DNA from 4 places in the Brevibacillus sp. MER 51 genome. Region 2 is predicted to be linked to each of the others. Evidence: riboswitches for the same ligand, from Rfam matches in the RefSeq annotation. Region 2 holds a riboswitch; each other region holds the start of a gene.

Region 1 (7,615 bases), on a different contig from region 2:
TAGACCTACGGGAGATAGGGAGGTGTTAGAGATGGCTTGCGAAAAACAGCGAGTGGACAAGTACGTCCCTCTTTTTCTGGCATTTTCTAACGATCGTCACGGTCGAGCGGAAAATGCTTTTTTTATTTTGGGCAGGATAAAAGAAGAGGAGGGCGTATGATGATTCAAGTTTTTATTTGCCAATGGTGCGGATATGTTGAGGAAAAGGAGCTGCCTGAGGACTGCCACGAGGGCGTGTTTCATTGCACTTGCTGCAGTATGGAAGAGGTAGAGAGCCTGTTCACCTACAACTGAAAGCTTTGCCAAAATCAGCTTGCAATCAGAAAAGAAAGAATTTTGTTGACGCTTGCCTTGGAATTTCTTAGAATAAAGCTCAACAGCATAAATGGTTCTTATCCAGAGAGGTGGAGGGTCTGGCCCGATGAAGCCCGGCAACCGTTGCATATAGCGACAAGGTGCCAATTCCTGCGAGACGTTTCGTCTCGAAAGATAAGAAGCGGGTTACTCCATTGGTAGATGAACCTTCTTCTTAGCGAAGAAGGTTTTTTAATTTCATATTTTCTTTATCCAGAGAGGTGGAGGGACTGGCCCGATGAAGCCCGGCAACCGTCACGCATATTTTGTGACAAGGTGCCAATTCCTGCAGGACATATACGTCCTGGGAGATAAGGAGGGGGAGCATTAGCTACTTACAAGCCTTCTTCTTATCGAAGATGGCTTTTTCTTTTTATCCAAAATTCGGGGTATGGGGTGGTTAGAATGAGTGCAGAAGTGGTACGCGTAGGATTATTGGGATTGGGGACAGTGGGTGGAGGCGTAATCAAAACGATTCGCTCGCAACAGGAGAAGCTGGCTACTCGTCTGGGTAAACGAATTGAGATCGTCAAGGCATTGGTGCGTGACTCGGAAAAAGAGCGGGCGGTTCATGTCGACCCGGCTTTATTGACAACAGATTTTGAGGATGTATTGAGAAGCGATGTGGATATCGTGGTGGAGGTCATGGGTGGTGTAGAACCTACCTATGACTACGTTCGTGCTTTGATCGAAAAGGGCTGCCATGTGGTAACGGCCAACAAAGAGCTCCTGGCGAAAAAAGGAACAGAGCTAGTCGATTTGGCAAATCAGCATCAAGTGCATCTTGCCTATGAAGCGAGTGTGGCAGGGGGCATCCCGATCTTGAGTGTGCTGAGGCAGTTCCTTCGCACGAATGATATCCAAGGTGTTCGCGGTATTCTCAACGGAACAACGAACTTCATCTTGACGAAAATGGAAGCAGAGCAGCTCTCATATCAGGAGGTGCTCAAGCAAGCGCAGGAGCTGGGCTATGCGGAAGCAGACCCTCGTTCGGATGTAGAAGGCTTCGATGCTATGTACAAATTGTATATCTTGGCACAGCTTGTTTACGGAGAATCGCTGCCTTTAGCGGATGTTGTTCGTAAAGGAATTGCAGATTTGTCAGCAGGTCACATTCGGATTGCAAGCGAGCTGGGGTATCGGATCAAGCTGATCGCGCAGGCCTATCAAGCTGAGAAAGGAATTCGCCTATCTGTTGAACCAACTATGCTTCCGCTGAGCCATCCGTTGGCGCAAATCCACGACGCATTTAATGCTGTCCAGCTATCCGGCAACATCGTGGGGGACTTGCTGTTTACAGGAAGAGGGGCAGGAGAGCTTCCTACAGCAAGTGCAGTCGTGGAGGATTTGGCCTATTTATTGACACAGCCATTCACGCCGCATCCTACCTGGAAAGAAAAAACGGCTGACAAAGCTGGAGCTACATCGGACTCGGCAGAACACGTCCTGTGTTATCTTGAGGGCTCATGTCATACTGCGACGCCAGACCGAGTCTTGCATTTCCTTCAGCAGGCAGGAGTGAACGTGCATAAGCTAAAAGTCCAATTCGATTTGGGTGGCGTCTTGCGCGCAGGCTTGATCGTGACAGGAATCAGTGAAGAGCATGAGTCTTTCTTGAAAAATGATTTTGGCTTAGAAGTGCGCTGCTTCCCTGTTCTTGAATCTGCGTAAGGAAGAGGAATCATATGAAGAAAAGCCGTATTTCTAGGTATCTGGAAACACGGCTTCTTTTGTCAGGGGGCAGTCTCCACCGCATTAGCATGTGGCTGCACACGCCCGTCACTTTGAATGTCGACACTCTCAGAAATGGATTCGATGCGTTTTAGCAGGGCAGCGCCATTGCTTTCATTCATGGGTACGGCTTGTCCCAATTCTGCGTGAAACGGAAGCATCGTCAGTTCACAATCGCCGCTTTTCGTACAGCTTGCTTGCAGGACCATCGTTTCCCAAGTCTTGGGTTCGTTTGACCGTGTAAAAATGAAATTGCCAAGACTGTACGCAATCCATTTGTCGTTGTATCGTTCAAAGCCTTGAAGTACGTGGGGATGACCGCCAACAATCAAATCTGCACCAGCATCGATGTAGGCACGGGACAGCTCTTTTTGATGATCGACAGGATAGTCGGAGCGTTCCTTGCCCCAGTGTGCAATCACCACGACGAGATCAGCTTGGCTGTTCGCATCCTGGATCGCTTTCACTGCCAGTGTAGGATCATAGGAAGCGGCCATACCTGGCTGGGAATCTCCTGCAAACCAGCTCGTTTCGGGAATGACCCTGCTGAAGCCGAGAATCGCGATCTTGATGCCGTTCTTTTCTATGAATACAGGTGAATAGGCACGGCTGGCATCTTTACCGGCGCCGACGTATTCAATCCGGTTTTCGTCCAAAGCGTCAAAAGTATCCAACAATCCTGGAACTCCTTGGTCCATGGAGTGGTTATTGGCGAGATTCACCACATCAATCCCCGCGTTTTTCATGGCAGGAACAGCAAGTGGCGATGATTTGTAGACATACTCCTTGTTTTGAGCGGCAACACCTGTGGCGGTGATCGGCGTCTCCAAATTGGCAATGGTGATATCATCTTGCAAAAAGAGCGAGCTTACATGTTTATATGGGTAGTCATAGCTGTTTGCGAGTAAGGTTTTCTCAACATTTCCTGACATCATGATGTCACCGACAAAGGTGAGCTGCACAGAAGTCTTTTGGTTTGCGGTATTGTCAGGAGTAGGCTGTGTGTTCGGGTTGGCATGTTCTCCATCCATGGCAATTTGGAATAGGTAGTAGGTTCCGACGACGAAGATGGCCAACAAGCTAAATAGGAGCGTGTTCTTTCCCATACGTACCCATTTTCTGCGTGAGCGCTTGCGCCGAGCATGTATCCGGCTTGATCTGTTCTCGTTCATTTTTCCCCCTTGCCTTTCTATCCTTACATAAATGAAGTTTGATATCCTATAAGTAATACGAAAAAGGGGCGAAAAAAGGTGCGATTAACTTTTGATCATTTGGTTCATTTTGTACAGCGGACTCCACAGGAAGCAGCGGAACAATTTTGCCAAGCGGGTTTTCATGCGGTAGCTGGAGGGCGTCATGCGTCTTGGGGGACATGGAATAGCCTTAGTTATTTCGGGCTTTCTTATGTTGAATTTTTGGCGGTTGAACACCAGGAGCTTGCTCGACAATCAGAGAATCCGCTCGTACGTCAATGTATCGAGGATGAAGCAAAGGGGGAAGGATTCGGTCAGATTGCGCTTCGGACCAACGAGATGGATGCGTGGGCAGAGCGCCTGCGAAGCCAAGGCTTGCAGGTTACTGGACCTGTTGCGGGAAATCGTACGCGTGATGATGGTACGACGCTTCGGTGGCGGATGTTGTTTCTCGAAGATACAGATAGTGCTCTTCTCCCGCCATTTCTCATTGAATGGTCGCAAACGGATGAAGAGAGAAGAGAAGATTTGACGAATCGCCGTATGATTGCCGCACATCCGAACGGTGCAGCTCATCTCCAGTCAGTAGGCTATGCAGTAAAGGATCTGGAAGAAGCGACAGCCCGTTGGCAAAGCTGGTTTGGGTGGGAGAAGAGCGAAGTATTCCACGATAAAAAACTGGGGGCTATCTGCCAAGCATTTGAACTTCCGGGGGGAAATGTAGTGCTTTGCCAACCGACTGAGGAGGGATTGGCGCAGACGGCATGGAAAAATCGCGGGCAAAGACCGTTTTTTGCGAAGCTCGCAGGAGCATGCAAGAATAGCGAGTATAAGATTGGTGGAGGATCTTACTTTCTGGCAGCGCTGGAGTAGTCGTTTAAAAAAGGGAGGCGTACATATGGGATCACCTCGGCATACGATTTCCGCAGCAGCGATTATTATCAATGAGCGTCAGGAGATTTTATTGATCAAGGGTCCGCGCAGAGGATGGGAAATGCCCGGTGGAAAAGTAGAAGAGGGCGAATCTCTCAAGGAGGCAGCCATTCGAGAGACGAAGGAAGAGTGCGGTTTAGAGATTGAAGTGACGAAATTTTGCGGTATTTTTCAAAATGTGAGGAAAAGCCTCTGCAATACGCTATTTTTAGCCAAACCGATCGGCGGAAAATTGATCACGACCCCGGAATGCTTGCAGGCCGTCTTTTTTCCGGTAGAGGAAGCGCTGGAGATGGTCACCTGGAAAAACTTCCGGCAACGGATTGAATTGTGTTTGCGAGAAGAAGAGCATCCGTTTTATGTAGAATTTTAAGAAAGAAACCACCTCGCATTGGAGGTGGTTTTGTATTAGGTGCCAAACGTCTTTTTGGTTAAGTTCCGGTACATCACCAGCATCGCGATACGCCAAGGCACGAGCATACCGAATGCGAGCAAGAAGAACAGTCCACCTGTTTGAATCGGTGTAAAGCTATCATTGATCAACAGTTTAATAATCAGCCGGATGACCAACAGACCGGACAAAATGAAGAAAAACGCACGGGACCGTTTCAGATATACATCTTGCCCAATGATTTCAAAACGTGATGTCATAATCAACGGAATCGAAAAGATAACCCCAACCACAAAGGCTGCAATATCAAACTTGGGCGGTAATTGCGCCTCCGGGAACAAAAACATCGCAAACCCTGTCGCCATAAAGAATGGTGGCAAAATAATGCTTTTTGCAGAAGCCGGCTTTTTTTGCCGACGCATTCTCAAAAAGATCACTGCAATAGCCATCACGAGAGGCAGCAAGATTCCCAAAACGGGAGAGGAAAGTATCTGCATGGAAAAACGCCTCCATAAGTGTTCAACATACTTCAATAGTGTACACCAAAGCATGGTCGATAGGAAAGCGTTTGTCATGGTACGTTATATGCCGATACTAGGCAGCTGCTTCATCGTGTGAGCGAACATCCAGCTTATGCTTTTTACTGTAGATGAAAGTCAACAAACCAAAGAGCAATGTCAGCGAGCCGATGAAGAGGAGGTAGCCGCTAATGCCGAGAAGGTCCAGCCCAACTCCTGTAATTGCGAGAGCCAACAAGAAGAACCCACGATCCAGCATGCTTTTGAAAGAAAAGAATCGCCCTTGCTGGTGTGGAGGTAGGCGCTTCTGGAAAATCGTTGCGATGACCGGGAAGAAGAAAGCAACGACAAAGCCGAACACGGAGAAGGAAGCAAGCACCATGAATTTGTTATCCGCGAATGACATGCCAAACTGGGACAGTGCGAAGAAGAAGAGCATGATGGTGGACGCTGCCACGAGGTTTCTGCGGCCTATCCAACGTTTGGCCAAGAGCCCTCCAATCAAAATGCTGATTCCTTCTGCTGCATAGATCCATCCCATGAGCTGAGGTTCCTGCTGCAGCTCGCTAAAGTTCAAGATCATCAGGTTCACACCTCCAAGGAACAAGGTGATCAACCCATTATTAATCAACCCGACAAACAAAGCCGGGTCTTGTCGTGAGATCGTCAGTACTTCGCGGAACTCCACTTTTTCCTGAATTTTCCGAGAAGTGACGGGTGGAATACGGAGAAAGAGCGTAACTACAGCGAGTACTGCATACGCGATGATAGAGCAGACATATAGCATGGACAGGTCCATGGATGCGACGAGTATACCGCCGATTGCTGTTCCTCCAATGCGCGAGAGGGTAGAGATATTCAAATATGCGCTGTTCGCCTTGAGTAACTCGTCCTGGGAAAGGATGGCTGGCAAGGAAGCCTGCACGGTCGGAAAATAAAAAGCAGCAGAGCATTGCATCACGATCAAAGATACGATCATCCACAGAAGAGAATCGTTTGCAAGAGCAGGGAACATGAAGACTGGGCTGAGTGTTCGGACCACACTGGCAAACAGCATGATCTTGCCTTTGTCGTACATGTCAATCACCACACCCGTTTTTGGGGCGAGGAGAATGCTGACCACCAATCCACACATCAGAATCAAGCCCTTCACCGTATCAGAAGGAACAAGTTTCTGCATGAACGCAAGATTGGCAATAATCGAAATCCACATGCCCGCTCCCGCGACGATCTCTCCGCTCATTAAAAGCAGAAAGGTACGATTACGCCATAACATGAGAGCCACTCCAAACATTCGTTAGATAGGTAAAAATTTGAACCGAACCATTTTTTGATAAAAAGCGATTTATCTAGTATAGCATTCATGCAAACGCTTGTATATTTATTGTCTTTGTGGGTATTCTTCGTATTTATAACGGACAAACTAACGCAATACTGCGGCCATTACGCACAAAAGGAGCTATTCGTAAATGGCGCGAAAACGAACGTTACTACTGTTGATCGTGTACGGATTTGCTGCGACACTCACGATCTTTTACGGACTGGTGGAAAAGCATAGCGTCATTATCACGTTCTTTTCTTTTCATGTGCTCGTTTGCATCTGTATTCCCGTCATTCACGCATGGTGGGAGGGAGATTTGCGAAAGCACTGGCGTTTCGCGTGGGGAAGTTTTGAATGGCAGGGTACTTTATACGGACTGGCACTTGGGGTTCTGATGTTGACAGGAGTGCTGGCTGGACTTTGGTTGCTCTTGCAGGAACCGGGAAGACCGGAAGTCGTTCGAGCAGGTATGGAAGCATGGGGGATTGAGCGCCGCTGGATTTTGGTTTTTGCCGGCTATCTTATTTTCATTAACTCGCTACTGGAAGAATTGTTTTGGCGAGGCTTCGTATTGCAGCGGTTTCGTGCATCCTTGTCCCGCTTCATGTCCATTTTCCTTTCCGGCTTCTTTTATTCTTTGTATCATCTGATTATCTCTACGATCCTATTTGGTTTTCGAAACGGCTTGTTAATTACCTCGTTGGTTTTGGGCGCTGGGCTGATATGGGGATGGATGAAAGAAATGTTTCCTTCGATTTATCCAAACTGGATTAGTCATTTACTCGCGGATTTGGGTCTGGCAATAGCTGTGGTTCTCTGGATTTATTGACCGGATAGGAGGAGGGCGGAACGGATGCTGGCGATTCATGAAGAAACGAGACTTCGCAAGCGATTGCTCAGTATACTTCGGCAAAACAGTGAAGCATTTCAACTCTACTATGACACGTATGGGTATACCCCGGTCGAGCCGTTGCTGAAATATCTCCATACGCTGAAAGGGTGCGCATATATAACGAGGCAAGATCTTCATCAAGTCATGGAATTCGATCCGGAGCGAAGTATCGAATGGGACGGAGGAGCACTCATTCGAGTTACCTGCGGCTTTTTGCCCTCGATTGCAAAAAGCAGGCTCATGGAGATCGTGCCACCTGACGTTCTCTACTACGGGACACAT
Region 2 (7,615 bases):
TAATCCGCGCCTGCCTCGACCTTCTTTTCCAATCGGGCAACAGCAGCATCCATATTTCGGACATTCGGATTAAAGGCGGCGCCTACGATGAACTGGGCTTTTTGCTTTAACGGACGTCCTGAGAACGAAACACCTTCGTTCAACTGCTTCACCATGCGGATTAGATCAAACGAGGTCACGTCAAATACCGAGCTGGCACCCGGCAAGTCCCCAAAGCGTGATGGATCGCCAGTAATCACCAATATTTGATCGATCCCCAGAGCGTGCAGCCCCATTAAGTGCGATTGCTGCCCAATCAGATTGCGGTCCCGGCAAGCAAGGTGCAAGAGTGGATCGATTCCATGTCTGCTCTTCATGAGTGCCCCGAGTGCCATGTTGCTCATCCGAACTGTCGCCAACGAATTATCCGCCAGCGTAATCGCGTCCGCTCCTGCTTTGTGCAGCTCGCAGCATCCGTGGATAAATTGGTCTGCATCCAGATCACGTGGCGGATCAAACTCGACAATGATCGTCGTTGCGGTTTTTACGCGCTCGACAATGCTCGGTTTCTCCCTCTCCCTCGTGTTCTGCACAGAAATCGTAGGACGATCTCCAGCTACGATGGTCGGGTTAACACGCGCTTGCGGCTCCAGTGACTCAAGTGCATCCGCAATCGCCTTCACATGTGCAGGTGTGGTTCCGCAGCATCCGCCAATCAACCGAACCCCCTGCTCACGCAAACGAAGCGCACTCTGTCCAAAATATTCAGGTGATGATTTAAAAGCGTATTCTCCGTCAGTCATCCCCAGACGTCCTGCATTCGGGAATACGGATAAGAGTGCATCTTCTGGAATCACTGTATTTTCAAACGAGCGTAAGAGTTCAGCGGGACCAAGGCGACAGTTTAGTCCGATCACGTCAGCGCCCGCGGCTTTCAGCTCAGAAAAGGCATCTGTCAAAGCGTAGCCATCACGTGTACGCCCTACCTCCAAAGTGGCTAACTGCGCGATTACGGGTACATCTGTGAGCGGGCGGATTACCTCGATCGCCAGAAGCAGCTCCTCCAAATCGAGGAACGTCTCCAGAATCAGTCCATCCACGCCCGCATGCAACAATGCGATTGCTTGTTCCTCATACTGGTCACGGAATTCATCCAATACCTTTTTCTTCACCCGTCCAGCCAAAATCGATCCGATGCTGCCAGCTACATACGCATCATCCTGTGCAGCTTCCCTTGCAATGGCGACTGCAAGCCGGTTAATCCTCGCTACTTTATGCTCCAAACCGTAACGGCTCAATGCATCTCGGTTGGCAGAATACGTATTTGTCTCCAGGAAACGTGCACCCGCCTGGTAGTAAGACGTATGGACTTCATGCACCAAACGAGGGTTGGACAAACACAGCTCTTCAAAGCTGACGCCAACCGGGACGCCCAGCCCGTGCAGTTGGGTCGCCATTGCACCATCTCCGACTAGGAGGTGGTCTTTCAAGTAGGCTCGTAAATCTTTCTTTCTCGTCGTCAACTCCATCCCTTCTCTCCCATTTTCATATATACATGGTCAAACTCCGTCGTTTTAGACTTCAAAAATAGATGGACCTGCATTGAAGTAACGCGCTTCAGGGTGAGCAAATACCATCGCCGATACGGAAGCCTCTGGCTCCATCATGAAGCCCTCTGTCAGCTGAACGCCGATATCCTCTGGACGCAATAGACGGAACAACTGCGCCTGATCTTCCAGGTTCGGGCAAGCTGGGTAACCGAAGGAGACACGAATGCCCTGATATCTAGCTCCAAAGCGCTCTAGCATCGTCATTTCAACAGGGTCTGGTATACCCCACACGTCGCGCATGACGTGATGAATTCGCTCAGCAAATGCCTCTGCCAGCTCCAATGCCAAGGCTTGGAGGACATGAGAGCGCAAGTAGTCACCACGCTCTTTTAGCTCTGTAGATTTTTCGCGAATCCCGCCCCCAGCCGTTACGGTCAGGAATCCGACATAATCCATTTCCTTGCTCTCCACCGGTCGCAAGAAGTCGGCCAGGCAAAGATGAGGTTCTTCCAGCTGACGCGGGAACGAAAAGCGCTCCAGCAACTTGCTGTGGTCTTTTGGATCATAGACCAAAATATCGTTGCCATCTGACTGAGCCGGGAAGAACTGATACACACCGTGGGTCGAAATGGTTCCTTTTTGCTTCGCTTCATGCAATAACTCTTCCACAATGCCGTACAGTTCCAGTACCTTCTCGTCGCCTTCCTCTATCAATCTATCTACATTTCCGCGTACGCCGAGGTGTTTTCCGAGGAGCATCCGCAGGTTCAAATACGGTTGCAGATGGCTCAGCGGGTATTGTCGCAAAACATGTCGTTCACAATCGGGCGGCAGATGGATTGGAACGGTTCTGCTGATGGCTGAACGAGAGGGCAAAGGTGCTTTTTTCTCCTCGACAACAGGCTGAGCCGTTGCGACTGCTTCCAGCAGATGCTGCTGTTCCTCTACCAAGCGATCACGTTCTTCTGGATTTTGCAGACGATTCACGAGCTCCAGACCATCCATGGCGTCTTTTGCGTATAAAACAATTCCACGGTATTCCGGTGCAATCCGGTTCGATGTGAATTTGCGCGTCAATGCCGCACCGCCAACCATCATCGGGATATCAATGCCTGCTTCACGCAGGTCTTGTGCGGTAATGACCATTTGCTGCGCGGATTTTACCAGGAGTCCAGACAGACCGATGGCATCCGGCTTTTCTTCTCTGCATGCGGCAATCAGTTGCTCTGGCGGTACCTTGATCCCCAGGTTTACGACATTGTAGCCGTTGTTTGACAAAATAATTTCCACGAGGTTTTTTCCGATGTCGTGTACGTCGCCCTTGACTGTCGCCAGCAAGATTTTCCCCTTTGCAGCGGCATCGCTTTTTTCCATGAATGGTTCTAAAAACGATACGGATGCCTTCATGACTTCCGCGCTCTGCAGTACTTCTGCCACGATCAACTGGTTGCCGTTGAACAGGCGACCTACCTCTTCCATCCCAGCCATCAACGGACCATTGATGATCTCGAGCGGTGTGTATTTATCCAAAGCCAGCTTCAGGTCTTCCACCAGACCATCCTTGGAGCCTTCGACAACATAACGGGCCAAACGTTCTTCGAGTGTTAACGAGGAAACTTCCACACGGACTTCCTTTTTCTTTTGACGATAAAATTCAGTGAAGGCCGCCAATGTCTCGTCATTTGTCTCGAATAGAAGGGCTTCTGCCAGCTTTCTCTCGTCTTCTGGAATCGAAGCGTAGCGCTCCAGCTTTTCCGTGTTGACGATGGCGTAATCAAGCCCTGCGAGAGTAGTGTGGTACAAGAAGACCGCATTCAGCACTTCCCGACCCGCAGGAGGCAAGCCGAAGGAAACATTACTGACACCCAGGATCGTCTTGCAAGCAGGCATTGCCTGTTTGATCAAACGAATGCCTTCTACGGTTTCCTTGGCAGAGCCGATGTATTGTTCATCCCCTGTCCCTACTGGAAAGACAAGTGGATCAAAAATAATATCCTGTGGCTTTATTCCATACTGGTTGACGAGAATGTCATACGAACGTTGCGCGACCTCCAGCTTCTTTTCGCGAGTGATAGCCATACCCGCTTCTTCAATCGTTCCGACGACAACGGAGGCACCGAACTTGTGAATAAGCGGAACCACTTCCTCAAATCGATCCAACCCGTCTTCCAGGTTAATCGAGTTGAGAATGGCCTTCCCTTGCGAATAGCGAAGTCCCAGTTCCATGACCTTGGCATCTGTCGAGTCGATCATGAGCGGTGCTTTTACTTTTTTCACGATGAACTGTAGGAATTTTTCCATATCTTCGTATTCATCACGGTCGGGGTCAGCCAAGCATATATCGATGACATGTGCCCCACGCTTTACTTGGGCTCGGGCAATATCAGACGCTTCTTCATAGTGACCAGCTGCAATCAGATCACGAAATTTTTTGGAACCGATGACATTGGTCCTCTCCCCTACGAGCAAGGGACGATTGTCATCTTCGACGTAAACGACCTCGATCCCGGAGACCGCGCTCAGCGGTTCTACAGCAGCACTGCGCGGCTTGCAGTCTTTCAATGCTTCTGCCATCGCTTGAATATGGTCAGGCGTTGTTCCGCAACAACCGCCAGCGACGTTGATCCAGCCCTGTTCCGCGAACGCCCGCATTTTCGAAGCAAGTCCCTGTGGCGTTTCATGGTAATGACCGTTCTCATCTGGCAAGCCTGCGTTCGGATAACAGCTGACCGCACATTGGGCAATTCCTGATAGTGTCCGCAGATGATCACGCATGAACTCAGGTCCTGTCGCACAGTTCAGACCTATAGAGACAGGCTTTATATGCTCCAAGGAGACGTAAAACGCCTCGATATTTTGGCCCGCCAGCGTCGTGCCCATCGGCTCAATCGTACCTGACAGCATAACGGGGAGCTCCTGTCCAAGCTCTTCAAAAGCTTTGCGAATCCCGATCCCGCCAGCCTTGACGTTCAACGTATCTTGCGAGGTTTCTAAAAGAAGAACATCGGAGCCGCCGAGAATCAAACCTTTTGCCTGACGATAATACGCCTCGATCAGTTCTTCAAAGGTGACACCGCCTGTCAACGAAAGGGTTTTGGTCGTCGGTCCCATGGCACCTGCTACAAAACGCGGCCACTCCTCCGTGGAATAGGCATCCACCGCTTCTCTGGCCAAGCGAGCTGCCGCTATATTGATCTCAAGGTCTTTCTCTGGCACATCGTACTCGGCCAAAACAATGGAAGCAGCACCAAACGTATTTGTCTCGACGATGTCTGCGCCTGCCTCTAAATATTTCTCATGAATGGAACGAATCACATCTGGTCTGGTCAAGTTCAGGAGTTCATTACAGCCATCATAGGCTTCACCGCCGAAATCATCAGCAGTCAGATTCGCCTGTTGAAGCATGGTGCCCATTGCACCGTCCAGAATCAGAATTTTCCGGGAAAGCTGTTCGCGAAAAGTTGGTTTCATTGACGTGCCCCTTTTCTCCCTTGCATCTGGGTAAATAAAAAAATCCTCTTCTTTGAAAGAAGAGGATTTGTCAGCAGATACGAAAACGCCTGAGACATCCTCTTATCTTTCAAAGCACGTAGCTTTGCTGGAATTGGCACCGGATTTTTACCGGTTGCCGAGGCTTCATCAGGCCAGTCCCTCTGCCTCTCTGGATAAGAGTCGTACACTTGTCATTTAGTTGGTTTGCGAAATGTCTTGAATGTTTGCAAGTATCTTAACACCCCCTTTGTCTCCCCGTCAATTGTGAATTGTCTATTTTTTACTGAGCTTCTCTTCTTACCCGCCCATTTTTGCCTAAGCTGGGCATCCGCCCAGTCCAATATCGGCATTCGTGTATAGACTGGAGTATAACGGAAAGGAGGGGAAACAAAGATGAGTACATCTTTCTGCGGTAACGGATTCTTCGGTGACTGCTTCGCAATCGTGCTCGTGCTGTTTATCCTGTTGGTTATTATCGGGTGCTCGTGTGACGACTGTTAGATAAGTGTGTAAAAAAGGCTATCCCAAAAGCCATCAGGAATGGCTGCGGGATAGCCTTTTTTTCTTGTTATTTGGTGATGATCTTGCCTGTCACAGCATCCAGAGTAATATATTTGAACGCCAGCTTTTCGTCACTCCACGGCACATACGCCAGCTTTGGTTGAGCTAATTTTTGCCCATCCACATCTCTCCTCAAATAGACCAGCTTTAATGGCATGACTCGTAAATACGCCTCAACAGCATTGTCTTTCGAGACGATCTCGTCGGATGCTGGAAGCTCCACCAACTCGTGCGTCTCTCTGTAGTTTTCGAACTTTGTCACTTTGCCAGAAGACGGATCGACTGTTACTGAATAAGCCGCTTTTGGCCAGCGATCCTGTACTGGAATGCCATCCTTGCTCATGAGATATCTGAATTCCCATTCGCCCGAAGACACAGGATTCGTTTCGTCTGGCTGTATGACTTTCGCCAATTGCACTTCTTTTATGCCTGGATCAACGTATTTAGGCAGAAAGGCAAGTGCAGCCTCTTCCGCTTGCTCGCGTTTGACTGTCACTGCTGTATCGGATCGCGGTGACCCCAGCCCGACGACACTGCCTGTTTCTGCGAGAACTTCTACGCCGATATACTTGTCATTTTTATCATTCCAGACGTATTCCTTGCGTCCGTCACGGTTACTCTCTCTATAGGTCGAGTCATCCACTTGTATGCCGAATTCCGCTTGCAGCAACGCTTTTGCCTCATCCTTGGAGCGAACCTTGACGTATTCCTTTGGAGATTCGATCGGATGTGCTTCCTTCGTATTCAACTGATCATAAGCAAGCCCGTTATCTCCCGTTCCATACACCATCTTGCCATTGGTCGCGTCGATATACCACTCCTGACCATCTTCACGTCCTCTTTGCATGAAGGAAACAGCTGGTGTGTACTCCAGAATGGGCTGCCACATATCCCCTTGATTTGATTGTGGCTGTATTCTCGGATTCTGCACGTACCGAAGCTTCATATGCTCGCTCAGCTCTTTGATGGCTACCTCTTCTGACACAGCAGTCGATACATCCGGGTACTGCGACGGCTCAAATGATTCGAGCCCCTTATTGAAATATTCGAGGTGGCCAGAGTCGGTTGTTTCGATGCTTATTTCATCAGACAACACCGGCATCCCGTTATAGTATCTCAGGTACAATCCCGGATGGTTAGCGTCCAACAACCGATAGTTCTCGCTATCAGCCCCGAGCAGCTTGTTCAGGAACTGTCGCTCTTGCTCCAATGCTTTTGCTCCTTCTGCTCTTTTCTGGCTCTTTGCTTCCTTTTCATCCTTAAACAGAAGCCTATAATGTTCCAATGCTTGACCATTGCCAGTGATCACAAGAGAAACTTCATGACCCTCTTTGTTCGTTTTCCCCAAAATGAATGACATGCCATCGTGGTTCTTTTCTTTATCCAAAAGAAGAAGGGATGGGCTCAAATCGGGCATGGCATCTGTCAGCTTGGTGAAAAAGGCTTGTTCGCTCTTGTTCAATCGCCCGAAAAACGCGACTTGCTCACGTTCGTCAATTCCAACCGACAATACGTCGAACGGAACGGGCTGGCCGTTTTCGATCCGTTGATAATTCACGCTCATCCATGGGCCTTTTACCATATGCTCGTCGGTGTAGATCTGAGTCTCGACGAGCTGATAGGTCTTACTTTCCTCCCCCAAAAAAGCTTGAAGAAATGCGCTTGCTGCTTTCGCCGCAGTCTTGGATGATGGCAAGTTTATCTCCTTCTGTTCTTTCCGCTCACCGTTTATTGTAAAGCTCTCAATTTGTCCTGTCTGTGTATCATAGACAACATTGGCACGCGCAGTATCCCCTTCCAGTAAAGTTAGTGCACTGAATCCATAGCTTGTACGATCCACTCTTATTGTCATTTTGCTCAAGGCTGGAATCACTTTTTTCAATGGTAAGACGGCATCTTCCGCCGACACCATTACACTGTTCTGATTTGCCTCTTTATTATTTGTTTTCGTAGCAGTCGTTGCAATCGCATTCGTTACATTTTTGCCATTTGGCAACTGTGGAAACCAGCCTTGCTGGTGCATTCCCACAGCA
Region 3 (7,615 bases), on a different contig from region 2:
GCCTCGCTCGACGACTGGCTCGTCATACCCGCCCGGCAGCTTGGAAATGAATTCATCAGCACGGACGGCTTTTGCAGCCCGCTTCACTTCTTCATCCGTAATCGTATCCTTGTACATACGAATATTGAATCCAATGCTTCCCGTAAACAAGAACGGGTCCTGCAAAACGAGACCGACATGACTGCGCAATGAGTGCGTATCAATCTGTCTCATATCTTGTCCGTCGATCAAAATGCTCCCTTTCGTCACCGGATAGAACCCGAGCAGCAAATTCATCAAAGAGCTTTTTCCCGATCCGGTGTGCCCTACCAGCGCAATCGTTTGACCAGGCTGAGCCGTAAAGGAGACGTTTTTCAAGATATAATCGTCACCCTGATAGGCAAAAGAAACGTTATCAAAGACAACCTTTCCACGCGGGCGCTCGATTTGTGCACCCGTTTCTTTCTTCTCCGGCCTCTCATCCATAATTTCGAAGACACGTCCCGCCGAAATAGTCGCCTGCTGCATTTGCGACAACCGATTCATGATCATGTTGATTGGTTCGAAAAAACGTCCCATGTAATCGACAAAAGCAAAAAGCGCCCCGAAGGAAATCGCGCTATAGAAGGAAGTTGAGCCGTAATACCAGACGATCAGGGTCAAGGAAACTTTCCAGATCAAATCCACCGCTGGGCGCAAAAGCAAGGATTCGAGGTTGATTTCTTTCATCCGCACCTTGAAGTAGCCTTCGTTTACATCAGCAAACTCCTTTTGTACACCTTTCTCCCGACGAAAAGCCTGCACGATCGTCATGTTTTGGATCATTTCATTGATCGTTGTGTTCATATCACCGAGCTTCGCGCGAATCACCGCATAGTAGCGAGAGCTGTACCTTTGATATACGTAGACTAACAGAACGAGCACTGGCACCGTCAAAAAGCAGAAGAGGGCGAGCTCAGGCTGCAAAAGGTAGAGCGCGATCAAGATTCCAATCAAGTAAAGACCGTTCTGTACAAATGTGGCGAGCACACTTACATACAGCTCACGGATGGCTTCTGTATCATTGCTCACACGGGAGACAAGCGCACCTACTGGCGTTTTGTCAAAAAAGGCAACCGGGAGCTTTTGCAAATGGATAAACAGCTTCATCCGCATTTGCTGAATGATGCGCTGGGCGATCTTTTGTAGCCACAAAATCTGGACGTAGTTGAAACCAGCTGAGAGCAAGATCAGTGCTCCATAACCTACGGACAGCCAGACAATAGGCAAGACATCCCCTTGATACATCTCCTTGACTTCCTCTGCGGTCAGCCGAATGCCTGTGGAGGTCATCTTTTGACCTGATTGATCCTTCGTTGTTACCTCGAAGCGTTCCCTGCCGTTTTCTGGCGTAATCAGGGTGAATTGCTTCTCTGTGTTTGGATTCACTTTGCCGGAAACCAGGTAATAGGTCGTGCCTTCAGTCAGTACCGTTACTTCTTTTTGATTGATCCTGTCCAAAGCAAGACCCGTCTTCGCTGCGACATCTTCACGAATATAGTTCGTACCGTTCAATGAGGCGACTTGCACCGCTGCTTGTGGTGGCACTTCGTCCAGTTGATACCAAGGCTTTTGGATCGCCAGAATGTGATTATCAATCATGACCTTGGCTAAAAAAGGACCCGCCAGCTCTGCACTCGTCCCCAGCAAGAGCAGGAACAGCGCGCCCAGTATTTGCTTTTGAAATGGCCTGGCGTACTCGGTCAAACGCCCCCATACATTTTCTTTGCTCATGAAACGCTTTCCCCCTCTCTCAACCAGCCACATCCTGTTCCATTTGCTGACGACGGTACTGCTCTGCATACCAGCCGTTGCGCTGCATCAGCTCATCATGTGTCCCCCGCTCGACGATCTGCCCCTCATCCAGCACGAGAATCAGTTGAGCGTGCTGTACCGCAGACAGACGATGGGCCGTAATAATGGTCGTTTTATCCGCGCGCTCCTGTCGCAAATGACGAAGAATGCTTTCCTCCGTCCGCGCATCCACAGCCGATAAAGAATCGTCGAGAATCAGAATACCCGCATCCATCAAAAGCGCACGTGCAATGGAAATGCGCTGTTTTTGTCCCCCGGAGAGGGTGACCCCCTTCTCTCCAACCATGGTTTGCAATCCATCTCTGAATTGCTCCAGATCTCTCTTCATCTCCGCAAGCTCCAGCGCATGCATCACTTCCTCGGTCGTCGCTTGTGGTTTTCCGAATGTAACATTTTCTGCAATCGTCCGTGAGAACAGCAAATGCTCCTGAGGCACGTAGCCGATTTTTTCCCGCAGCGTATCAAAAGCAAGTTCTTCAATCGGGATGCCCCCGATAAATAGGGCATGTTCCTGCATCTGATATTGATGCAATAAGGCACGGCACAACGTCGACTTGCCGCTTCCTGTCCGTCCGACAATCCCAAGCGTCTCTCCTTCATCCAAACGAAACGAGATGTCGGTGAGTGCCGGCTTGTCAGTGCCCGGATACGTAAAGGAAAAATGGCGTGCTTCCACGGTATTGGCGATTTGACTCGTGACCGGATTCGCTGCCTCTGTCACATCTGGCTGCTCCACCATTAGCTCTGTAAAACGCTTATGGGATGCGCCACCGCGCTGCAACACATTGACCAGCCAACCAAAGGCGAACATCGGCCAAATTAAAAGTCCCAAGTATAAATTGAACGCAACCAAATCCCCTAAGGAAATGGCGCTGGTGAACACCAAATACGTCCCATAGCCCAGCCCGATCAAAAAGCTGAAGCCAATAATAATCGCGATCGTCGGCTCGAACAGGGCGTCGATCCGCGAAACGCTCACATTTCGCTCCAACGTTTTCTCACTAACCCGGCGATATGCCTCGATATCGGCCTTTTCCTGAACAAATGCTCTCAATACCCGAACGCCCGATACGGATTGTTGAACATGATCATTCATCTCTCCGAAGGCTTCCTGCGCCAAGTAAAAACGCTCATGCAGCAGCCTTCCATAGTACGCTGTTGACCAAGCCAAAAACGGCATCGGGATCAGTGCAGCCAGTGTCAGCTTCCAATCAATTGCTGTTACCATGACGCCTAGTGTTAACAAGGTCATGAACAACGCATCGACAAGCGTAAGCACCCCTGTACTCGCCGTTTGTTCTATGGCAGGAATGTCGTTGGTGGCGACAGCCATCAGATCGCCACTGCGTTTGCGATGAAAAAACGACGGGGTCATTCTGGTCAAATGGGCAAACAGTCGCTCGCGCAACGTCCTCTCGAGAATTAAAGCTCCTCCATTTAACAAATACCGCCAGAGAAACCGCAATCCATACAAGCTAACACCCAATACGAGCAAGATGACCACTGTTTGCGTCAAATCAGCGTCCGTCAGGGAACTGTTGCGAATCGAATCCACCGTGTCCCCGATTAATTTCGGCGGCCAAAGCATGAGGACGTCGATGATAAACAGCACAGCGATTCCAATGACGTACCGTTTCCAATAGGCGCGGAAAAACCAAGATAATTGCCGAAGTGTCTGCATGTATTTCACCTCTATTTTTTTCAAGCCTAACAGCACGACTAAAAAAGGGCTTGCGAATCACACGCAGCCCTCTTGATCTGTCTTCACCATCGTAATTTACAGAATTTTCATTGTCAATCGATGCATACAGTTCAATCTAAGATTTTTTATCGGTTTTCCAGTCAAGCCATTCCTCTTTTAGCAAGCTGTAAGTAGCATGATCCACGTAATGATCGTACAGGAATTCATTCCGGCGCAGTATCCCTTCCAGTTGAAAGCCTAATCGCTCCGGGATCGATCTGCTCTTATAGTTTTCTGTAGCAGCCTGAATCGTTACTTTTTCCAAATCCCATGACCCGAAGATTAATACGTCCAAGTAGGTCGCCACTGCTTCTGTCATCAGACCCTTGCCCTGAAATTGCGCACCCAGCCAATAGCCAATGGACGTCTTTTTGTTGATCCAATCTATCGTATGTACGCCGACCGTGCCAGCCAGACGTCCTTGGTACCAAATGCCATAGTTGATGCCGCGATTATCGTTGTACTGATGGATCGTCGCTTGGATGAATTGACGAGAATCCTCTACCTTCTTCGTATAATTCAGCCACGGCAGCCATTCCATAAGACTCTCCCGGTTCGAATCCGTAAGCAAAAATAACTCCTCAGCATCAGCTAATTCTAATTGTTTCAAGTACGTATCTTCATTGATGGTTATCCGTTGAATCGTTTGCATACGAATCTCCCCTTTTCTTGGATATTTTACTAGGAAACACCAAAATGGGCAAAAAGCGCCCGCCAGAAACAAAGGGCGAACGCTTATAAAAAGTTCTTTTATTTTTTGCTATTGCCGATCTCTTCCGGCTTGAAAATGCCTGTCTCCGTGACGATCGCTGTAATGTACTTCGCAGGCGTTACATCGAACGCAGGATTGTACACCTTGATATCGTCTGGAGCTACCTGTTTGCCCAAGCCATGGGTAATTTCCTCGGCTGGACGTTCTTCAATCGGAATATCTGCGCCTGTCGGTGTCTCCAGATCTACGGAGGACAAGGGAGCTGCCACGTAAAAAGGAATGCCGTGAGCTTTTGCCAAAACCGCTACCCCATACGTACCAATTTTATTGGCGACATCTCCGTTCGCTGCTACGCGGTCTGTACCCACGATGACAGCCTCTACTTTCCCTTGGGACATCACCATCGCCGCCATGTTGTCGCAGATCAGCGTCACATCAATCCCTGCTTGCTGCAATTCGAATGCAGTAAGACGAGCGCCTTGCAGGACAGGACGAGTTTCGTCCGCGTACACCTTTAAGTTCCAGCCGCGTTCCTTTGCCAAATAAAAGGGAGCGGTAGCCGTACCGTACGCTGCCGTAGCCAATGCTCCTGGATTACAGTGCGTGAGAATTCCCATACCGTCATGCAACAGAGTCAGCAAATGCTCTCCGATGGTCCGGCATACTTCAGCGTCTTCCTTTTGAATCGCCAGTGCTTCATCGAGCACGGACGCCTTCAACTCGGCAATCGACCCACCGCTTTCTTTTTCAACACGAGCCTTGATGCGATCCAACGCCCAGAACAGATTCACGGCTGTCGGACGGGAAGAGCCCAAGTAGTCTGCCTGCTGGTTCAGTTCCTGCCAAAACTCGTCGTAGTTACTCACTTCACTGCCACGAATGCCCAGGTAGAGCCCGTAAGCCGCCGCCATGCCAATCGCTGGTGCGCCACGGACTTCCAAGCGTCGGATGGAACCCCATACTTGCTCGGAGGTGGTCAAGTTCAAATAGATCGTTTCTACTGGCAGACGCGTCTGGTCAAGCAAGACCAATGCGTCATTCTCCCACTTAACAGGTGCCAATTGGGTGCTGGTTGTCATACTGTTGTAGCCTCCTGATAGTAACGTTCGGTCACAGTGCGTACGATGTCCGTGATATCTGTCGATTCGTCGATGCCGCCGCGACCGAGAATCAACGCTTCTCCTATCGAGAGCGCCAGACGTTCTGCTTCTGCGCGAGTCTGGTCGTCTTCAATGGCATTCAGGTCTGCTACGCCTGCCAAGCCGATGACACGACGCAAGATTTTGCAGCCTGCATAGCCTGCTGTATCCTGAATCAAGCGCTTCACGTAGCTTTGCCACAGTCCTTCGACATGAGCGCTGCGCTCTTTGGCGTGCTTGTGCCAGAGTTGAACGAATTGCGAAACGAATTCATTCCAGACATCCTCGACCGTTTCCAGTAAGTATTCGCGGTACGCTTCCCGTTCTCCTTGATCTTTTTGCAAACCGTGCTGGCCTGCGTAGTTGAGCAGCAGATTGGCAATAACCGCCCCGATGTCAAAACCGATTGGGCCGTAGTAAGCGAACTCTGGATCGATTGCTTTCAAGCTGTTTTCCGTGATGAAAATACTTCCGGTATGCAAGTCGCCATGCAGCAGCGCTTCCGAGCGCGTAAGGAAATCGTATTTCAGCTTGGCGATTTCCAGCTTCAGCGGCCGGTTGTTCCAGATCGCCTCGACTTCGCGGCGAATCAACGGATTGAAATCGTTGGTAGGCGCATTTTCATATGGATCGGTAAAGACGAGATCTTCTGTGATTTTGCATAATTCTGGATTTATGAATGTTCCGACTAGCGCTTTTTTATCGTACGGATGCGCGCCCAGATCGGATGTGAAGAACAAGGTTTGCGCGAGAAAACGGCCAATTTGCTTCGCGAATAGTGGGTACCGCTTTCCTTCGATCAAACCTTTGCGCATGATGATGTGGTCCCCGACGTTTTCCATGACAGTCAACGCAAGCTCCCCGTCGAAATGATACACCTGCGGCACCAGGTCTGGAACGTATTTGTGCTGAATGCGGAGTGCCTCGCTCTCGATGCGAGCCCGATCAATCGTAAGCGGCCAAGATTCTCCCACGACGCGGGCAAAAGGCAGTGCTTGCTTGACAATGACGCTCTTACCGGTTGCCGGCTCCTGAATGTCAAAAACCAGATTGAGGTTACCATCCCCGATTTCACGGCTGGTCAGCTCTGCTCCTTCGCTAAAAAGATCCGGTATTGCTTTTACGTACTCCACTGCTTCCTGTTCAGACAATGCGCGATATGCCATGATTTCAAAACTCCCCTCTACGTATTTTTCCTCTATCTCTACTTGTTTTGTTTGTGTCATGAGAGCAAAAAAGACCTCTTTTCCCGAAGAAAAGAGGTCGCTGTCGTCACGTGTAAGAACCGTGTTGATGTCCCCCTTATCTTCCAGACCACTTTTGTTTCTGCAGGAATTAGCACCGTGCATGTCGCCTGTCAATCAGTCGCTTCCTCGCGTCTGAATGGCGTCATGTCGGTTGCCGGGTATCATCGGGCCAGTCCCTCCACCTTCTCTGGATAAGGTATCCAAAACGTATTCGGTTTTTGATTTAGTTTGAATCATACAACCAACGCTTCCACGATGTCAACACCCTTTTGTGCAAAAATTCGCACCTTGCTATCAATAGCTGGATTGTGTTCCCGATGCCGCAGGGCGATCCCAATTCCACCAGTCTACTTTGCCCAATAACGCTGCTGTTATCGACTTTTCGGCCTTGAGCTTCAACAGTTCTTTCGTAGGTCCAGTGAGGACGGCGCCGTAGATTCGCACTCCGTTTTGCTGCATGTAGTTGTATCGTTCGGCTATCTGAAGGTCGCTACGAAATAGCAAAGATCCGCCGACATCGCGAGCCAGATCTTCTTGCTCAGATAAGTACTTCATCTCTTCCAAGTAGGCGGCCATTCTCCTGTCCCCTTCCCCGTTTACCCGAATGGGCGCATCTCCGTAATCCAGTTCATGCTGCGCAAATCCCCACACGTACCCGGGACCGAGAAATCGATTTGCCCCATCGTCTTCTGCTTGCTTTCGCTCCACCCCTGTGTCTACCGCAAACCAAACCGTATCTTGTCCCGAAGAGGTGACATGGCGGGAAACCAATTCATAGTACTCCTCGTACGTCAGGAAGTGATCGAAGGAAATCGCGAGCTGAGAAACGGTCCCCTCAGGTAGCTTCTCCATCGTTGTCCAGGCAGGTACAGTGCGAGATTCCGTATCCCCCATTTCCCCGTCTGTCGGATAACGGAAATACAGCTTCTGTTCCCTGACCCCG
Region 4 (7,615 bases), on a different contig from region 2:
CCGTCCAAAAATACTTGTCCGCCGGTTGGCTTCATAATCCGGGCGAGAGTTTTGAGGATCGTCGATTTACCAGAACCGTTTGCACCGACCAGGGCGGTGATTTTTCCAGAAGGAATGCTGATGTTCAAGTCTTTGACAATGGAAAGCTCACCGTATCCGATGTCCAGCTTTTGCGTGTATAAGCGCTCCACAATGGGCCAACTCCTTTTTAGGAAAGTATGTACATGTATGAGTAAACGCAGACAATGATAATCATTTTCACTAAGGTAAAGTATATAACGGAATGAAGCCAAATTCAATATGAAAAAGCCAACCTGCTCACATGTGTGAACAAATTGGCCTTGGGTTAACATACGATGGTCAAGCTTTAGTAGGTGATATGAGCGATAATACCTTCTTCGTCGTCCAATACCAGCTCGATACCGGCGGAATAAGGGTTGCGCTGCATTTGGGTCTCCAGGTAGTAGCGAATCGCTTCAATCATATTAATCTCGACCAAGATTTGTTGGCGATCCATCCAGTGTATTTCAGCAGAGAAGCCATACTCCTCGTCCCACATCAGCTCGACGGAGATGTCTTGTGGCTTCAATTGCTTTTTGTAAGCTGCATGAATGCAGATTGCATTAATGATATCTTGTTCAGAAAAAGTTATCTTTTCCATGCGTTCAGTTCCTGTTCTTTCGCGCGCTTGGTTTTGAAGTAGACGAACGCTTTGCGGATCAGGATAATCACAGCGAGGATCGCCATCAGGTTGATCATGAAGCCAAGGATGGAGCCGAGAATACCCATATCAGCGAACAGGCTTCCAAACAGCAAACCAGCCAGACCGCCAATCAGGAGACCTTTCATGAACCCGCCGCTTTTGCTTGCGGTAGCAGCAGGAGTTGTTGTGGTACCTTTATTGGTTGTTGCGTTTACATTTGAATCGGCTTTGTTGGTTGTTTGTGTATTGGTAGGAGCCGTGTTAGAGTTAAAAGATTTTTTCCCGGACTTATAACCTTTCGCATCGGCATGATCAATGAATCCTCCGGCCGGAGCGAGTACGAGCATTACGGCAACCAACATCATGATGAGTTTTTTCATGTTATTTGAGTAGCCCCTCTCATTAAAATGACTTGTATATATAAGTCTACATGAATATCGAGCGAAATACCAACGAACTTTCAGTGACGATCAGTCTAAATACCTACAAAAAAGCCCCTGACAAGCGATCTCGTCAGGGGTTCTTCGATTTACGCGCTCTTTTTCAGTTTTCGGGCTGCCCAGTTACCCAACGATTGAATGAGCTGGACCAAAACGACGAGGATAATGACGGTAATGATCATGACTTCGATATCCCATTGCTGGTAGCCGTAGCGCAAGGCGAGATCGCCCAATCCACCGGCACCGACTGCGCCCGCCATAGCAGTGGCACCGATCAAACCGATGGTCGCGATCGTCAGGCAGAGGACGATGCCAGGCCGTGCTTCACGCAGCATGATGCGAAAAATAATCTGCGTCCGGGATGCGCCCATCGCTTGGTACGCTTCGATCACGCCGCGATCTACGTCATGCAGGGCCGTTTCCATCAGGCGTGAGATGTAAGGTGTCGTATAGACGATGAGCGGCACAATGGCTCCCTCAATCCCAATCGAAGTGCCCACGATCAACTCCGTAAAAGGAATGATTGCAACCATGAGAATAATAAAAGGAAGTGAACGCACAATGTTGATGAGCGTATTCAGGGTGTGATAGATGATCTTGTTCGGGAAAAGGTGATTCGCCTGTGTGATGACCAACAAAATCCCGAGCGGAATCCCGATCAATGTCGCAGTGAACAACGAAATTCCGACCATGATGACAGTCTCTTGCAGGGATTGCCCGAATACCGGAATCATTTCAATTAAACGCTCCATTAGCTCCGCACCTCCTCTGGTGACACAATATCTACGCGGTAGACGGATTCGCGCAAGAAGCGAATGCCGTCTTGAATGGGCTGGTCTTCACCAGAAATGTGCAATAGCAAAATGCCGAGCGCCGTTCCCTTAATGGTCGTAATCGAGCCGTACAACAGATTGGTGCTAATCGGAAAGCGTGCGGACAAGGTACCTAGAACTGGATCGAGAGCGGCATCTCCGCGAAAGGCAACGCGAACAATTTTGGAAACGGGTCCGGTTTCTTTTATCTTGGACAAAATCTCCTGTGGTACCTGATCGTCAAAAACCGTTTTGATAAAATTGCGGGTCGTTTGCTCTTGCGGATTGCTGAACACATCCAGAACAGAGCCTTGCTCGATGACGACACCGTTTTCCATGATAGCTACCTGGTCGCAGATTTTTTTGATGACCTGCATTTCATGTGTAATCAGCACGATAGTCAGGTTAAACTTTCGATTGATGTCGAGCAACAGCTCGAGAATCGATTCGGTCGTTTGCGGGTCGAGAGCGGAAGTCGCTTCGTCGCAGAGCAGGATTTCCGGATCGGTCGCAAGCGCACGAGCGATGCCCACCCGTTGCTTTTGCCCACCGGATAGCTGAGAAGGATAAGCGTTTGCTTTATCAGACAAGCCAACCAAGCCGAGAAGGTCTTCTACCTTGCGCTTAATGACATCTTTGGGGACGCGATTCATCCGCAAGATTTCCGCCACATTGTCAAAGACATTATAGGAAGAGAGCAGGTTGAAGTGTTGAAAAATAATCCCGATCTTTTTGCGAGCTTGCCGTAGCTCTTTTTCCTTGAGGGTCAGCATGTTCTGGCCATTGACGATCACAGAACCGCTAGTTGGCTTCTCCAACAGGTTGATGGTACGGAGCAGGGTACTTTTCCCTGCTCCGCTAAAGCCGATCACCCCGTAGATTTGCCCTTTTTCCACCTGCAGGGATACGCCCTTCAATGCTTTTACCTGCTTGTTTCCTACTTGATACGACTTATGAATATCGGTCAGCTGTATCATAACGAGTTCTCCTTGTGGGTTCTTGATGTTCCTGGCGTCGATCTTACCAGGACGGCAGTACAGCTCCTTCAAAACGTTCGTCGATGAATTTTTTCACTTCTTCCGAGCGGTAGATGTCCACCAGCTTTTTGACGGCAGGGTTGTCTTTGTTGGTTTCGTTGACTGCCAAGATGTTCACGTACGGAGAGTCAGCCGTCTCAGCGAAGATCGCGTCTTTTTTCGGAGAGTAGCCAGCTTCCATTGCGAAATTCGTATTAATCGAAGCAACCTCTACGTTGCTCAGCGAGCGTGCCAGGAAAGCAGCCTCCAGCTCTTTGAATTGCAAATTTTTTGGATTTTCCACGATGTCCAATGGTGTTGCGTTGTCGCCCACGCCATCCTTGAGCTTAATCAAGCCAGCTGCCTGATACAGCAGCAAGGCGCGTGCTCGGTTGGTCGGGTCGTTTTGAATGCCGACAACACCGCCTGCCGGGATATCCTCGACTTTTTTATGCTTGGTGGAGTAAAGACCCATTGGATACGTCACGGTTTTTCCGACTTCGACGATTTTGGTTTTGTGATCCTGATTGAACTTCGCCAAGAACGGAATGGTTTGGAAGCTGTTTACATCGAGATTTCCTTTATCGAGAGCTTGGTTCGGCTGTACGTAATCGTTGAAAACGACGACTTCGACGTCGAGTCCTTTGCCTTTGGCGACTTCTTTTACTTTGTTGAGAATCTCTTCGTGCGGGCCGCCAGTGACGCCGACCTTGAGTGAGGTTTGTTCAGCAGCAGTGCCACCGTTAGCAGGCGCAGCTTCTTGTTTAACACCGCAAGCCGTTACGAGCGATGCAGCGAGCAGCAGTGTAGTGAGCAGTAGACCAGTCTTTTTCATGAAAATACCCCTTTTCTCTGGATGTAAGATGGAAACGAAAAAAGCCTCTTCCGACAGAAGAGGCGAAAACTGCGAGTATGTAAACACACTGCAACAATACCTCTCTTATCTGTCGGAATAAATTCCGCTGGATTTGGCACCATATCGTTTGCGATAGGTTGCCGAGGTGTCATAGGGCCAGTCCCTCAACCTCTCTTCATAAGAGAATGTGCTATGAAATTATCATTCCAAACATTGTTGTTAATTCTTATTTGGATAGTTGGATTATAACGACTGATTTTTTTAGTGTCAACTGTTTTTGCAAACGAATGACTTGGTGGAAAAATGTGAAATTGATCTAAATACGAATATTCTATTGAAGAATCGAAAAATCATTTGTATAATGAGAGCGAATGAACCCGATACCAGCTATCGCAGGTGATGACATGACTCTCGTGGACTCCAATGAAACCAGAAAAAAGCTGTCTGCCATCTATAATGAGATAGCAAAAGAGTTGTTCGGATTTGGAACGACTTTGCTCCGAGTCACGATTGAAAACCAGATGATTACGTTCCAAGCCAAGCATCGTCGCTCTCCGCGCTCACAAGCGTTGGAAGGAGAAGCGCCGGCCCTCAAGCTCGAAGTCGATTTTCGCATGTCCCTTCTTTATAAGAAGAAACTGAGAGAACGACTGGAAGAAGAGATGGGGTTGCCGTTGGAAGCTGTGCTGAGGGACTATGATGCGCCTACGCAGTGGGCGATCACGAATGTTATTTTAGCTGAATCAGAACTGAATACCTGACGCAATCGTTCGGATTTTCTCTTTTGATCTATCTTAAGGGGAGACCGTAGACTTTGCGTAAAACGGGTGTCACTTCTCTTTGTTTACGAAGAAAAGTGCTCTTGTTTAGAATGATACGTTCTAATCAAGGGTACTTTTCTTTTTATTGTATCACCATATTTTGTCATCAATTGAACCCAACTGGAGGAGAATTACGATGAAAAAATTACTTGCTGGAATCCTGTCTTTCTCTATGATGTCACTGGCTCTCGCTGGCTGTGGCAGCAATGATCAACCACAAGCGGGAGGGGCTGGCGGCGAAGCCAAGGGCGAGCCACAAAAGCTGGTCATCTCTACATGGGGCTTCTCCGAAGACTTTTTCCGCAAAGAAGTGTATGAGCCGTTTGAAAAAGAACATAACGTGAAAATCGTGCTGGAAATCGGGAACAACGCAGAGCGTCTGAACAAAATTCGCCAAGGAAGCTCCGATGTAGACTTGATCTACCTCTCTGACTACTATGCACAGCAAGGGATTGAGAGTGGCGCATTTGAAAAAATCGACCGCAGCCGCATCCCGAACCTGGATCAAATCTACGACATCGCCAAAGCACCACTGGGCGAGGAATACGGTCCAGCTTACACGATTGGCCAATTCGGGATTGCCTACAATCCAAAGCTCGTAAAAACCGAAATCAAAGATTGGAAAGATCTGTGGAACCCTGAGCTGACAGGCAAGCTGACACTGCCAAGCATTACGTCCACGACAGGCCCGATGGTTCTCGACAGTGCTTCTGCGGTCGCGGGCAGCAAGGAATTCAACGAGGATCAAGCCTTCGCGAAAATGAAAGAAGTCAACAAAAGTGTCGTGAAGTTCTACGATAAGACTTCCGAATACGTGAACATGTTTGGACAAGAAGAAATCGGCGTAGGACCGATCATGGAAATGTACTTCAAAGACATCAAAGCCGCTGTTCCAGAAGCTGTTTTCGTACAACCTGCAAGCGGCGGATATGCGGTCATGAATACGGCTAACATCGTAAAAGGCTCGAAAAACAAAGCACTCGCAGAAGACTTCATCAACTACCAGCTGAGCAAGGAAGTTCAGGAGAAAACAGCAAAGGCAAAAATCGATTCTCCTGTAAACAAAACGGTTCAACTGACAGAAGAAGAAGCAAAAGGCGTAACGTACGGGGAAGCAACCGTAAGCAAGCTGAAAATGCTGGATATGAAATTCGTGAACGAGCACTCCAAAGCATGGATTGACCGTTGGAATCGTGAAATCACGCAATAACGAACGATAGAAAAACAAAGGGCGAGGGTATAGACAATATCGGATATACCCTCGTTTTTCAACGTATAGGAATTTATAAAATAAATTCCGGAGCGTATGTAAACATTCCGCTAAAACGCGGTCGCTCCACGTTGAACTGGCTTCGATAGAAGTTTTCTTATGAGGAATGAACGTGAGGAGGACCATTCGTGCAAAAGATCATTCTTGACGTGGATACGGGCATTGATGATGCGCTTGGCATTATTCTCGCTGTGAAGAGCGGGCAATTCGATCTGGTTGGCATTACTACGGTGAATGGCAACGTGTCGTTGCGACAAGCAACAGAAAACACGTGCAAAATTCTCGATTTCTTGCAAGTCGGCGAGCAAATCCCTGTTGTCTGTGGAGCATCTGAACCGCTGCTGCGACCGTTGTTTTTCGAGCATGCCGTACATGGTGAGGATGGTTTGGGAGGAGCCCTTGCCGGAGTTCCGATTTACAAGGAACCGACAGCTGGCTTTGGCCCTGATTTCATCGTGGAAAACGTACTTGCTCATTCCGGCGAGATTACACTCATCATGACGGGGCCGCTGACCAATTTGGCTTTGGCGGTGAAAAAATGCCCGGAGCTTGTTCAACACGTCAAGGAAGTCATTTTCATGGGTGGGGTTGTCCGCGAGCATGGCAATGTGACGCCAGTTGCGGAGTACAACATGTACGTCGATCCAGAGGCAGCGAAGGTCGTATTTCATGCCGGATTCCCGCAATTGACGATGGTTGGACTGGATGTGACGCGAAGAGTGCTGCTGAACGAGGAGCATATTCGCGAGTTGGGAGATACACCGATGGGCGAGTACGTGAGACAGAGTACGTCTGATTACCTCCATCGTTATTTTCAACGAAATGGCATTTATGCGTGCGCCATGCATGATCCATTGGCTGTCGCAGTCGCACTCAATCCGAAGCTGGTGAAGACCAGGAAGTTATATGTAGATATCGAAACGAGAAGTGAGCTGTGTGATGGGCAAACGGTTTGCGACTTTCAAAACCGCCTGAAAAAAGAACCGAACATAAACGTCTGTCTGGACGTAGATGCAGATGCGTTCTTTGCGCGTTTTCTCGGCGCATTGAAAGCCTGACGATACCGTGAACAGGAGTTAATCAGATGAGAAAAACGGGTCTTTATTTATTGCTGTTGCCGGGTGTGCTGTTTTTGACGCTGTTCATGGTCATTCCGATCGTGATGACGATTGCGTCCACCTTTTATCAGGATGGTAGCTTTACGATCCAGGGCTATCTCCAATTTCTTACCGACGCGTACTTCCTGAAAATTATGCTGACAACGTTGCAGGTCAGTCTGGTCACGACGATTGCGTGTGTTCTGATCGGTTTTCCTGCCGCGTACTACATTTCCAAGCTTGGCCCACGCAAAAAAGGCATCCTGCTGGCATTGGCGATTTTTCCTTTGCTGACCAGCTCTGTCGTGCGGTCGTTCTCTTGGATGATTATTCTCGGAAAAAAGGGCTTATTGAACAGCTCGCTGCTTGCCATCGGGCTCATCGATAAGCCGTTGGAAATATTGTATACGCCGACTGCGATGATGATTGGTTTGATTCATTTGTTCCTGCCGCTGATCATTATTACGCTGGTAGGGGTGATGGAAAACATCGACCCAGATTTGCTGAAGGCGGCGGAAAGCTTGGGTGCTTCCAAGTTGACGGCCTTCTGGAAGGTCATTGTGCCACTTAGTGTGCCAGGACTCATCATCGGTAGCATTC

Evidence for each region. Region 2 has a riboswitch for S-adenosylmethionine ahead of metH (methionine synthase). Riboswitches for the same ligand answer to the same signal wherever they lie in the genome.
Region 1: it holds a riboswitch for S-adenosylmethionine, as region 2 does, so the genes downstream of both, M3630_RS13095 (homoserine dehydrogenase) here and metH (methionine synthase) in region 2, are expected to answer to the same signal.
Region 3: it holds a riboswitch for S-adenosylmethionine, as region 2 does, so the genes downstream of both, mtnK (S-methyl-5-thioribose kinase) here and metH (methionine synthase) in region 2, are expected to answer to the same signal.
Region 4: it holds a riboswitch for S-adenosylmethionine, as region 2 does, so the genes downstream of both, M3630_RS17490 (MetQ/NlpA family ABC transporter substrate-binding protein) here and metH (methionine synthase) in region 2, are expected to answer to the same signal.

The regions. Positions count from the first base shown of each region.
Region 1 covers NZ_JAMAUS010000005.1:189,321-196,935, reverse strand. Annotated here, with positions in the region: gene M3630_RS13100 (hypothetical protein) at 157-294, shown strand; SAM riboswitch class I at 390-496, shown strand; SAM riboswitch class I at 561-672, shown strand; gene M3630_RS13095 (homoserine dehydrogenase) at 760-2,025, shown strand; gene M3630_RS13090 (CapA family protein) at 2,088-3,257, opposite strand; gene M3630_RS13085 (VOC family protein) at 3,336-4,151, shown strand; gene M3630_RS13080 (NUDIX hydrolase) at 4,177-4,584, shown strand; gene M3630_RS13075 (CcdC family protein) at 4,620-5,099, opposite strand; gene M3630_RS13070 (MFS transporter) at 5,197-6,396, opposite strand; gene M3630_RS13065 (CPBP family intramembrane glutamic endopeptidase) at 6,590-7,270, shown strand; gene M3630_RS13060 (RNA 2'-phosphotransferase) at 7,295-7,615, shown strand, end outside.
Region 2 covers NZ_JAMAUS010000003.1:134,578-142,192, reverse strand. Annotated here, with positions in the region: gene M3630_RS07720 (bifunctional homocysteine S-methyltransferase/methylenetetrahydrofolate reductase) at 1-1,508, opposite strand, end outside; gene metH (methionine synthase) at 1,554-5,000, opposite strand; SAM riboswitch class I at 5,100-5,201, opposite strand; gene M3630_RS07710 (YjcZ family sporulation protein) at 5,415-5,522, shown strand; gene M3630_RS07705 (YcdB/YcdC domain-containing protein) at 5,590-7,615, opposite strand, start outside.
Region 3 covers NZ_JAMAUS010000008.1:172,125-179,739, reverse strand. Annotated here, with positions in the region: gene M3630_RS18385 (ABC transporter ATP-binding protein) at 1-1,752, opposite strand, end outside; gene M3630_RS18380 (ABC transporter ATP-binding protein) at 1,772-3,514, opposite strand; gene M3630_RS18375 (GNAT family N-acetyltransferase) at 3,651-4,226, opposite strand; gene mtnA (S-methyl-5-thioribose-1-phosphate isomerase) at 4,325-5,365, opposite strand; gene mtnK (S-methyl-5-thioribose kinase) at 5,362-6,591, opposite strand; SAM riboswitch class I at 6,725-6,870, opposite strand; gene M3630_RS18360 (anti-sigma factor) at 6,967-7,615, opposite strand, start outside.
Region 4 covers NZ_JAMAUS010000007.1:323,546-331,160, forward strand. Annotated here, with positions in the region: gene M3630_RS17465 (ABC transporter ATP-binding protein) at 1-191, opposite strand, end outside; gene M3630_RS17470 (YxcD family protein) at 368-661, opposite strand; gene M3630_RS17475 (hypothetical protein) at 649-1,083, opposite strand; gene M3630_RS17480 (methionine ABC transporter permease) at 1,233-1,895, opposite strand; gene M3630_RS17485 (methionine ABC transporter ATP-binding protein) at 1,895-2,932, opposite strand; gene M3630_RS17490 (MetQ/NlpA family ABC transporter substrate-binding protein) at 2,976-3,806, opposite strand; SAM riboswitch class I at 3,909-4,011, opposite strand; gene M3630_RS17495 (Na-translocating system protein MpsC family protein) at 4,232-4,588, shown strand; gene M3630_RS17500 (ABC transporter substrate-binding protein) at 4,785-5,858, shown strand; gene M3630_RS17505 (nucleoside hydrolase) at 6,047-6,976, shown strand; gene M3630_RS17510 (ABC transporter permease) at 7,003-7,615, shown strand, end outside.